DNA from 2 places in the Labrys sp. HAY1-8F genome. Region 2 is predicted to be linked to the other one. Evidence: predicted binding sites of a transcription regulator. Region 2 holds the regulator's gene; the other holds the start of a gene.
What was found. Region 2 encodes PhoB, which activates phosphate uptake and scavenging genes when phosphate is short. Its sites were predicted from a motif close to TGTCATNNANCTGTCAT; they were not measured.

Region 1: ACR9ZN_RS12090 (RNA degradosome polyphosphate kinase) is a predicted target of PhoB. The motif match lies at 2,640-2,656, and genes of this name have one in related genera.

What each region holds. Positions count from the first base shown of each region.
Region 1 is NZ_JBPGWZ010000002.1:662,636-667,894, reverse strand. Features, by position in the region: gene ACR9ZN_RS12100 (P-loop NTPase family protein) at 1-408, shown strand, start outside; gene ACR9ZN_RS12095 (hypothetical protein) at 453-2,321, opposite strand; gene ACR9ZN_RS12090 (RNA degradosome polyphosphate kinase) at 2,891-5,065, shown strand; gene ACR9ZN_RS12085 (Ppx/GppA family phosphatase) at 5,094-5,259, shown strand, end outside.
Region 2 is NZ_JBPGWZ010000002.1:2,230,322-2,235,580, forward strand. Features, by position in the region: gene pstS (phosphate ABC transporter substrate-binding protein PstS) at 1-215, shown strand, start outside; gene pstC (phosphate ABC transporter permease subunit PstC) at 388-1,392, shown strand; gene pstA (phosphate ABC transporter permease PstA) at 1,404-2,246, shown strand; gene pstB (phosphate ABC transporter ATP-binding protein PstB) at 2,243-3,070, shown strand; gene phoU (phosphate signaling complex protein PhoU) at 3,106-3,825, shown strand; gene phoB (phosphate regulon transcriptional regulator PhoB) at 3,839-4,540, shown strand; gene ACR9ZN_RS19420 (hypothetical protein) at 4,681-5,259, shown strand, end outside.

The DNA of each region.
Region 1 (5,259 bases), 1.6 Mb from region 2:
GATGCAGGACGCGGCGTCGACGAGACGGCGCTTTTCCATCTGCTCAACCTCACCGGCGAGGCCGGCGCCTCGCTGCTGATCACCGCCCATGAGCCGCCCGAACGCTGGGGCCTGACGCTTCCCGACCTCATCTCGCGCCTCAGGGCCATGACGGCGTTGACCATCGCCACGCCCGACGATGATCTCTTCCGCATGCTGCTGGTAAAGCTCTTCCTCGATCGCCAGCTCATCGTCGATTCGAGCCTGGTCGACTTCCTCGTCCGGCGCATCGAGCGCTCCTTTGCCGCAGCGCGCCAGGTCGTCGCCGTGCTCGATCGCGAAGGTCTTTCGCGCGGCCGCCGCATCACGCGGGCACTGGCCGCTGAACTGCTCAAGGAAGTGCTTGCCTCTCCGCTGGACGATGAGTGAGGTCGATGGCGCCTCGTCGCGGTCCGCCCGTCATTGTGCGAGTTCTATCGCAGACGGATGCACTGGCCGACGGTGTTCATCTGCAACTGGCCGCCGGTGAAGGACGCCGCGCCGACGATATGGACAGGGGAGCTCTGCGTTCTCGTAGTGAAATCGAACGCGAACGGACCGACGCCCCTAATCTCCGGGCTCGACCATTCACCGGTTTCCATGAACATGCCTTGTCCAGGGGCGGCCGGCATCGAGGCGGGCTCGGTACTGAAAGCTCCCTGAAAGGCATGAACCTTGGCATCCCTAGCCGGCAGGAGCTGGAGCCGGGCATGACAGTTCCACACACCTGGCCCGAGAGAGAAGGTCCCGATGTCGTTGACCGTCCCATCGGTCATATCGACTGGCGGCGGTGATATCTGCACGAACTCGCCAGCGAGGCCCTGATAGAGGGCCGATTGGGCATCCGAAGCGGCCCATGAGAACGCATTGGAAGGCGGCGGCCCTGGCTTGAAGAACTCGGTAAAGAGATTTCCTGCGACAACCACTCCGCTGGTACCGGCGGTCTTGACGATCATGGCCACTGAGGTTGTCAAGTTTCTGTACTCGATCTTATTGTTCCTGATCTGCACGTCCGATGCACCGGCTCCGCTCGGAATGCCGCAGGAGTCGGCGGTAACATTGATCAGGGAGCGAACCCCGAGAGCCTGGGCGTTGTTGGAAATCCAGGCCCCCTCGAGGCGTACCGTGGAAGCGCGGCAAAAATTGAAGAAGTTCTTGCCAGCCGGGCTCCACGAACCGGCGGCGGGGTGGATCAGCCAGTTGCCGCCCTTGATGGACAGATGCGAGACCTGTCTTGCGTCGACATGCCCCTCATAGGCATCGCAGGAGAAATTATCCGCCACATATTGGAGGGGAGAATAACCCTTGTAATCGGAATCGATCTGGATGCAGGTGCCTACCTCCCCGGCCGCCGAATTGATCAGGCTCTGATCCTCGAGCCCTAGCATCTTTGGGGGATTGGTCGACTGGAAGCGATATCCGACCCTGTAGTGCTGTGTCAGCGTGTTCTGGATCCGATTGACGAAGGTGTTCGTTCCGCGAAACCAGATGCCGGTTCCCGCGGTGGCGAGGCCTTTGCGCGACGGTCCGGCAGTGATCATCCCGCCCTCGATCGTGGTGCCGGCCGAATTGACCAGGACCATGCCGGTGTTGAAGTTCTCTAGGGCGAAGTTGGAGTAGGTTCCATTGACGCTGGGTGCAAACCTGGCGTTGATTCCGATGGTGTTCGTGGAAGCGGTATCGCTGGACTGGAACTTGATGCCTTGGAGTTCCAGCTTATCTCCCGTCGGGGCGCCGGCATGGCAGTGATCCCAGCCATTACTGGCGCCGAAGCGAAATATGGTGAGTTCCGGTCCGGCTCCTTCGAAACGAATGCTCTTGCCGCAGGGAGAGGTGATCGGCGCGGAGAAACGCCCAGTCAGAGGGCCTAGACGGAACTTCAGGGCGCCCGGCCTCGTCTGGATCAGCGAGTTGATCACGGTGCCGTCGATCTCATCCGAAAGGGCGCGGGCTGCCGGAAGTATCATCTGCCACTGTGCCAGGGACCAGCCGGCGGTACTGCGGCCGTTGAGAGTGGCGACGCTGGACAAGGGGTGGTTGCCTCCATCGCCTACAAACCCATAGGATCTCAGGACGCGCTCGTCGATATCTCCCTGATTGCGGAGGTTCGAAGGCAACTCGAAAGCGCCCGTCGTTGGGTTGAAGCAGCCGATGAGCGCGGTTCCATTTCTATTCGGATCGCCGGAATCCCGTACCGAGACGCATCCGGATGCGCCGGATTGATCGGCTTGGAGGGCTGGGCTGGTGTTGGTCCGGGCCACAATGTGCATCGGTTGAAGGAGCAAGACGGTCAGGATGACCATGGAGAAAAATATGAGCCTGCGCATGCCGGATTTGCTCCTATGCAAAGTCCTCTTGATTGAACCATGGTTACAATCCAGAGGACTCTGCAAGACACCAAACATTTGCGAGGTTTATCGGCAAGGCCTGTCCGTGGGTCTTGTCGGTAAACTCTGCTTGGAACGGACAAATCGTTTCGTCCGTCGTAGATGGACGATTGGAGGGCCGGTCGGAAGATACCTTATACAGTCCGGTCGGGGCCAGTTCGTTCAGCCAATCCGGGGAGGCTCCACAGGCGATGGGGAGGAGTTTTGCGAATTTTCCCCATGGCGGTCATTTTATGTGACAGCATTGTCATATAGGCGGCCTAAGCAGATTTCCCCATGACGGGCAGCGATTCCGACCGGCGGGACCTGTAACGCCGGCCTAAAGCGTTTTACGATTTGGCGGTCACGCCAAGAATCGCAAGGACGCGTCGAACCAAAGAGCGAGAGCAAACAAGCGTTTCCGTCTAAACGCGCTTTGCTCCGGGACATAGTGAGCGGCATTAACGACCATGACCAGCACGGCACAGACGGCGGAAGAGAGTGTGATGCGAGGCGAGACGGCGCGCGAGGCGGCTCCTGCTCAGGACCCGATCGCACTGCGCGTCAGCCCGGATCGCTTCATCAACCGCGAAATTTCCTGGCTGCAATTCAATCGCCGCGTGCTGGAGGAGGCGTCCAACAAGAGCCATCCTCTGCTTGAGCAGTTGCGCTTCCTATCGATCTCGGCCAGCAATCTCGACGAGTTCTTCATGGTGCGCGTCGCCGGCCTGATCGGCCAGGTGCGAGAGGACGTCACGGCGCGCAGCCCCGACGGCCTGTCGCCGGCCGAACAGCTCGTCAAGATCGGCGAGGCCGTATCCAAGCTTGCCAGCGACCAGCAGAAACGCTGGACCGAGTTGCGCGACGACCTATTGCTCGAAGGCATCGTGATCACCGAGCCGCGTGACCTTTCCAAGGCGGAGCGCGCCTGGCTGGACGATTATTTCCTCAGCTACATCTTTCCGATCCTCACCCCGCTGGCGGTGGATCCGGCCCATCCATTCCCCTTCATCCCCAATCTCGGCTTCACCATCGCCCTGCAGCTCAAACGCGTCAGCGACGGGCGCATGTTGAATGCCCTGATCCGCGCGCCGCACAAGGTGGAGCGCTTCATCCGCCTGCCGGATTTCGCCGAGACAGGGGCGGCCCGCTACATCACGCTCGAAAATCTGGCGGTGCTGTTCATCGCCAAGCTGTTTCCCGGCTATACAGTGAAAGGGCAGGGCTCCTTCCGCGTCATCCGCGACTCGGATCTGGAAGTCGAGGAAGAGGCAGAAGACCTGGTGCTGCTGTTCGAGACGGCATTGAAACAGCGCCGGCGCGGCGTGGTGATCCGCCTTGAGATCGAAGCCGGCATGCCCGACAGCATCCGCCAATTCGTCACCGAGGAACTCGATGTCGCCGACGACGCGGTCTTTCGCGTCGAGGGTATGCTCGCCCTCAACGAATTGTCGCAACTCGTCGGGCTCGACCGTCCGGACCTCAAATTCAAGCCCTATTCGCCGCGTTCGCCCGAACGTATCCGCGATCATGGGGCCGATGCCTTCGCCGCCATCCGGCAGAAGGACATCCTGGTGCACCATCCCTACGAATCCTTCGACGTTGTGGTGCAGTTCCTCAACCAGGCGGCGCGCGATCCGAATGTGGTCGCCATCAAGCAGACACTCTATCGCACCTCCTCCAACAGCCCGATCGTCAAGGCACTCGCCGAGGCGGCCGAGGCCGGCAAATCGGTGACGGCGCTGGTGGAACTGAAGGCGCGCTTCGACGAGGAAGCCAATATACGCTGGGCGCGCGACCTCGAGCGTGCAGGTGTGCAGGTGGTGTTCGGCTTCATCGAGCTGAAAACCCACGCCAAGCTCTCGCTGGTGGTGCGGCGCGAGATGGGCCAGCTCGTATCCTATTGCCATGTCGGCACCGGCAACTACCATCCGATCACCGCACGCATCTACACGGACCTATCCTTCTTTACCGCCGATCCTGTGATCGCGCGCGACGTCTCGCGTATCTTCAACTTCATCACCGGCTATGCCGAGCCGGCGGCGCTGGAACGCATGGCGGTCTCGCCTGTCTCGCTGAAGCAACGCATCCTCGATCACATCAATGCCGAGATCGAGCACGCGAAGGCCGGCAGGCCAGCGGCGATCTGGGCCAAGTGCAATTCGCTGGTCGATACCATGATCATCGATGCGCTCTATGCCGCCAGCCAGGCGGGAGTGCAGGTGGATCTGGTGGTGCGCGGCATCTGCTGCCTCAGGCCGGGGGTATTGGGCCTGTCGGAGAACATCCGCGTCAAGTCGATCGTCGGCCGCTTCCTGGAGCATGGCCGCATCTACGCCTTCGGCAACGGGCATGGCCTGCCGCACCAGAAGGCGGCCCTCTACATTTCCTCGGCCGATCTGATGGAACGCAACCTCGACCGCCGCGTCGAAGCGCTCTGCCCGATCCTCAATCCGACGGTGCACGAGCAGGTCCTCGATCAGATCATGATCGCCAACCTTATCGACAACCAACAGAGCTGGAGCATCTTGCCCGACGGGACCGCCGAACGCATAGTCCCGCAGCCTGATGAAGAGCCCTTCAACGCCCATAAATATTTCATGACCAATCCCAGCCTATCGGGACGAGGCAAATCTCTTGAACACAATTCTCCCAGAACGCTCCTCAGCCGCAGACGCTGATACCGTTCCTCACGTCCAGGCCGCCGATATCGCGGGTCCGAGGCCGTGGCAGCCCGGATTCGCACAGGGCCGCATCTGCCAGGGCCCGCCGATCGCGACCATCGACATCGGCTCCAACTCGGTTCGTCTCGTGGTCTATGAAGGGCTGACGCGCAGCCCGACAGCCGTCTTCAACGAGAAGGTGCTGTGCGGCC
Region 2 (5,259 bases):
TCGTCTCCACCACCTTCATCCTGTTGCCGAAGGATCCCAAGGACGCCAAGCAGTCCGCCGAAGTCCTGAAGTTCTTCGACTGGGCCTACAAGGATGGCTCCGCCACCGCCGAAAAGCTCCACTACATCCCGCTGCCCAAGGACGTCATCGACACCGTTCGCACGGCCTGGAAGAGCGAAGTGAAGGCTGCCGACGGCAAGGCTGTCTACGAATAAGTTGAACGCGACCCGGCGCAACCTTGCGCCGGGTCGTCTTCCCAAAAGCGTTTTGCGATTTGGCGGAATCGCCAGGAATCGCAAAGACGCGTCGAACCAAAGAATCAGAGCAAACCAGCGTTTTCGTCTAAACGCGCTTTGCTCCCGTCGAAACACAGGCCGGAATATCGCCATGAGCGCCATAGCCGACTCCTCGCTGGACGCATCCAACTCGGCTGCAAAGGTCACGCAGGGTTCTCCCTCGCCCGGCGCCAAGACGGTTCCTGGCGCCAACCTGGATCCCATCTTCAAGGCCGCCCTCTATGGTTGCGGCTCTCTCGTGCTTATCCTGCTCTGCTCGATCGTCGTGCTGCTGTTCTATGGCGGCTGGCCGGCGCTGGCCCATTTCGGGCCGAGCTTCTACTGGTCAACCGCCTGGAACCCCGTCACCGAGAAATTCGGCGCCGGCGTGATGATCTATGGCACGCTGTTCACCGGCCTGCTGGCGCTGATCATCGCCTTGCCGATGTCCTTCGGCATCGCCTTCTTCCTGACCGAGATCGCGCCGCAGAGCGTGCGGCGGCCGATCGGCATTGCCATCCAGCTCCTGGCGGCCGTGCCCTCGATCATCTTCGGCATGTGGGGCTCGCTGATCGTGGCGCCGATCCTGGCCCAGACGATCTATCCGCCGATCATCTCCGTCCTCTCGCATGTGCCGGTGCTCGGCTATCTGTTCAAGGGCCCCACCAACGGCGCCGGCATGCTGACCGCCGGCATCATCCTGGCCCTGATGATCATTCCCTTCATCACCGCAATGTTCGTCGAGATCCTCGAAGCCGTGCCCGCCATGCTGAAGGAATCGGCCTACGGCGTCGGCGCCACCACCTATGAGGTCTTCCGCAACGTCTCGGTGCCCTATGGCCGGACCGCGCTCGTCGGTGCCGTGATGCTCGGCTTCGGCCGTGCCCTCGGCGAGACCATGGCGGTGACCTTCGTCATCGGCAACGCCAACCGCATATCAGCATCGCTGTTCTCCTCGGGGGCGACCATCGCCTCCACCATCGCCAACGAATTTCCCGACGCGCCTGCCGGCTCGCTGCGCAGCCAGTCGCTGCTGGAGCTCGGTTTCGTGCTCTTCGTGATTTCCTTCATCGTGCTTGCGATCTCCCGCATGCTCGTGCGCGCCAACGCCAAGTAAGGGAGAGCATCATGGCCCATCTCGCCCACGGCAACGCCCGCCTCGCCCGCCGTCGTGCCCTCGACTACGCCTACAAAGTCGTCTCCATCGGCTTTGCCGCGATCTCCCTTCTGGCGCTCGCCTGGATCCTGTACACCCTGCTGCGCGAGGGCCTGCCCTCGCTGACCATGGACCTCTTCACCAAGGACATGGCTGATGGCGGCCTGCGCAATGCCATCGTCGGCTCTTTCGCCATGGTCTTGCTCGCCCTCCTCATCGGCGCGCCGATCGGCATCATGGCTGGCACCTTCCTCGCCGAGGCGGGGCGCGGCAGCAAGTTCGCCGACGCGGTGCGCTTCATCAACGACATCCTGCTTTCGGCGCCGTCCATCCTGATCGGCCTGTTCGTCTACCAGATGATCGTGGTGACGACGGGCGGCTTCTCCGGCTGGGCCGGCGTGGTCGCCCTCGCCATCATCATCCTGCCGGTGGTCGTGCGCACCACTGAGGACATGCTGGCCCTGGTGCCGATCAGCCTGCGCGAAGCCGCCTTCGCGCTGGGGTCGCCGATGTGGAAGGTCATCACCTCCGTGACCTGGCGCTCGGCCCGCACCGGTATCGTCACCGGCATCCTGCTGGCCCTGGCCCGCGCCGCCGGCGAGACCGCACCCCTGCTGCTGACAGCCTTCGGCAATTCCAACTGGTCGCTCAACCTCGGCAATGCCTTTGCCAGCTTGCCGGCCGCCATCTACCAGCTCGCGCCCTATCCCGACCCCAAGGCCGTCTTGGTGGCCTGGAGCGGCGCCCTCCTCATCACCGCCGGCGTGTTGGCGCTCAATATCCTGACCCGCTTCGTGCTCGCTCCCAAGAAATGAGTGATCCCATGTCCGCTACTCCACAAGCCTCCATCGCGGTTGCCGAACGCCCCGTCGCCAATCCAGCCGCTGCCGTGAAGCTCAAGGTCGAGAATCTCGACTTCTTCTATGGCGAGAAGCATGCGCTCAAGGGCATCAATCTCGACATGATCGACCGGCAGGTCACGGCCATGATCGGTCCTTCCGGCTGCGGCAAGTCCACCCTGCTGCGCGTGCTCAACCGCATGTACGACCTCTATCCGGGCCAGACTGCCAAGGGCCGCGTGCTGCTCGATGGTCAGAACGTCATCGGCAAGGAGATCGATCCGGCAGTGCTGCGCGCCCGCATCGGCATGGTGTTCCAGAAGCCCACGCCCTTCCCGATGTCGATCTATGACAACATCGCCTTCGGCGTTCGCCTGCATGAGTCGATCTCCAAGGCGGAAATGGACAGCCGAGTCGAATGGTGCCTGACCAAGGCCGCCCTGTGGAACGAAGTCAAGGACCGCCTGCACGCCTCCGCGCTCGGCATGTCCGGTGGCCAGCAGCAGCGCCTGTGCATCGCCCGCACCATCGCGGTGAAGCCCGAAGTCGTGCTGCTGGACGAGCCGACCTCCGCGCTCGATCCGATCTCGACCGCCAAGATCGAGGAACTGATCGACGAATTGAAGCGGGACTTCACCATCGTCATCGTCACGCACAATATGCAGCAGGCGGCGCGTTGCGCGGATGTGACGGCCTTCTTCTATCTGGGTGACCTCATCGAGGTCGGCCAGACCAACAAGATGTTCACCACCCCGAACGACAGCCGTACACAGGATTACATCACCGGCCGCTTCGGCTGATCCCTCGGCCAGCGTCGAATTCATTTGGAGGCGGCATGTCCGACCACATCGTTACATCCTTTGATCAGGAATTGCGCGAATTGCGCAACATGATCGCCGAAATGGGTGGCTATGCAGAGAAGAGCGTAGCCGACAGCGTCGAAGCCCTGCTCAAGCGCGACACCCAGCGCGCCAAGGCCGTGATCGAGCTCGATCTGGCGATCGACAAGCTCCAGCGCCAGGTCGAGGACCGGGCTATCCTGGTCATCGCCAAGCGCCAGCCACTGGCACTCGACCTGCGCGAAATCGTCTCGGCCCTGCGGGTGGCCAACGATCTCGAACGCATCGGCGACCTCGGCAAGAACGTCGCCAAGCGCGTGGTGGCCATCCACAGCCATGCGCAGCCGGCCCAGCTCTTCGGCGGTTTCGACCATATGGCTGACCTGGTGCTCGAGCAGCTCAAGCAGGTCCTCGACGCCTTCGCCCAGCGCAATGTCGAAGAAGCGCTCTCGGTCTGGAGTTCGGACGGCGAGATCGATGCGATGTACACCTCGCTGTTCCGCGAATTGCTGACCTACATGATGGAAGATCCGCGCAATATCGGCTTCTGCACCCATCTGCTGTTCTGCGCCAAGAACATCGAGCGCATCGGCGACCATGCCACCAACATCGCCGAAACGGTGCATTACCTGGTGACCGGTGAATCGCCGGCCGGCGAGCGGCCCAAGGCGGACAACAGCACCGATCTCGTCGACCTTCCTGTGCCGGCTAAGTAACAAGGGATAGGCCATGCCTCCCAAGGTTCTGATCGTCGAGGACGAAGAAGCACTGACCTTGCTGCTGCGCTACAATCTCGAAGCCGAAGGCTATGAGGTCGACAGTGTGGCGCGCGGTGACGATGCCGAGATCCGCCTGCGCGAAAGCGTGCCGGATCTGGTATTGCTGGACTGGATGCTGCCGGGGTTGTCGGGTATCGAATTGTGCCGGCGCATCCGCATGCGGCCGGAAACCGAGCGCCTGCCCGTGATCATGCTCACGGCGCGTGGCGAGGAAACCGAGCGTGTGCGGGGTCTGGCCACCGGCGCCGACGATTATGTCGTCAAGCCCTTCTCCGTGCCGGAACTCTCGGCCCGCGTGCGCGCTCTGCTGCGTCGGGCCAAGCCCGATCACGTCGCCTCCCTGCTCAAGGCCGGTGACATTTCCCTCGACCGCGAGACCAAGCGCGTTCATCGCGGCAATCGCGAGATCCGCCTCGGCCCGACCGAGTTCCGTCTGCTCGAATTCCTGATGCAGGCGCCGGGACGCGTATTCGCACGCGAGCAATTGCTCGACAGCGTCTGGGGCCGCGACGTCTATATCGACGAGCGCACGGTCGACGTGCATGTCGGGCGACTGCGCAAGGCGATGAACCGCACGCGCGAGATCGACCCGATCCGCACGGTTCGCGGCGCCGGCTATTCCTTCGACGAGACCTTCGCCAAGCAGGCCTAGGACGGATATTTCATCGCCCGACACCAAGGCCGGCGGCTCACCGCCGGCCTTGTCGCATCACGTACCCGGTACTCGCCCGATCTAGGCGATTTCAGAGGCTTGCGATAAGACGACTTGCCAAAGAAAATGCCGGGGTTGCCATGATCCGTTCCTTGCTCGTCGCGTCGCTTTTGACTGCCAGTTCGTTGGCGCTGCTTCCCAGCGATGCCGCAGCGGCCAAGCTCAAGAAAACCTTGTGTTCGGGCGAGTTCGGTACCGGCTCCGGCTTGGCAGGCTCCTATATCGGCAAGGATTGCTTCATCGCAGCCGACAGCGACATGCAGGAGCAGGTCGCCGGTATCTGCAAGGAAGGCTCGCGATGCGAGGTCGAGGCCATGGTGGAGGTCGCACCCGATGGCAGCAGGCAGATCAGGACCGTCTTGTCCGTCAGGCAGGCCGGACGCGCGCCCGCCACGCACACGTCCTATGCCCAGAAGGCGGGCAACTATGCCGACGGCATCTATGCCTTGCAGGACGATGGCTGCGACAAGCAGGGGGCGACGCCAGGCAACCGGGTTTCCGTGCAGCTTCTACGGGCAGCCGGTCCTGCCATCCAGCTCTACGGCAAATATTGCGCGGTCATCGAGGCCGATGGCGAGGAGCCTTCCAGCGCCAAGTTCCAGGCGACGCTGCAGCTTCGATGCGGCAGCTCGCCGGCGCAGGACCAGGCCCTGCGAAGC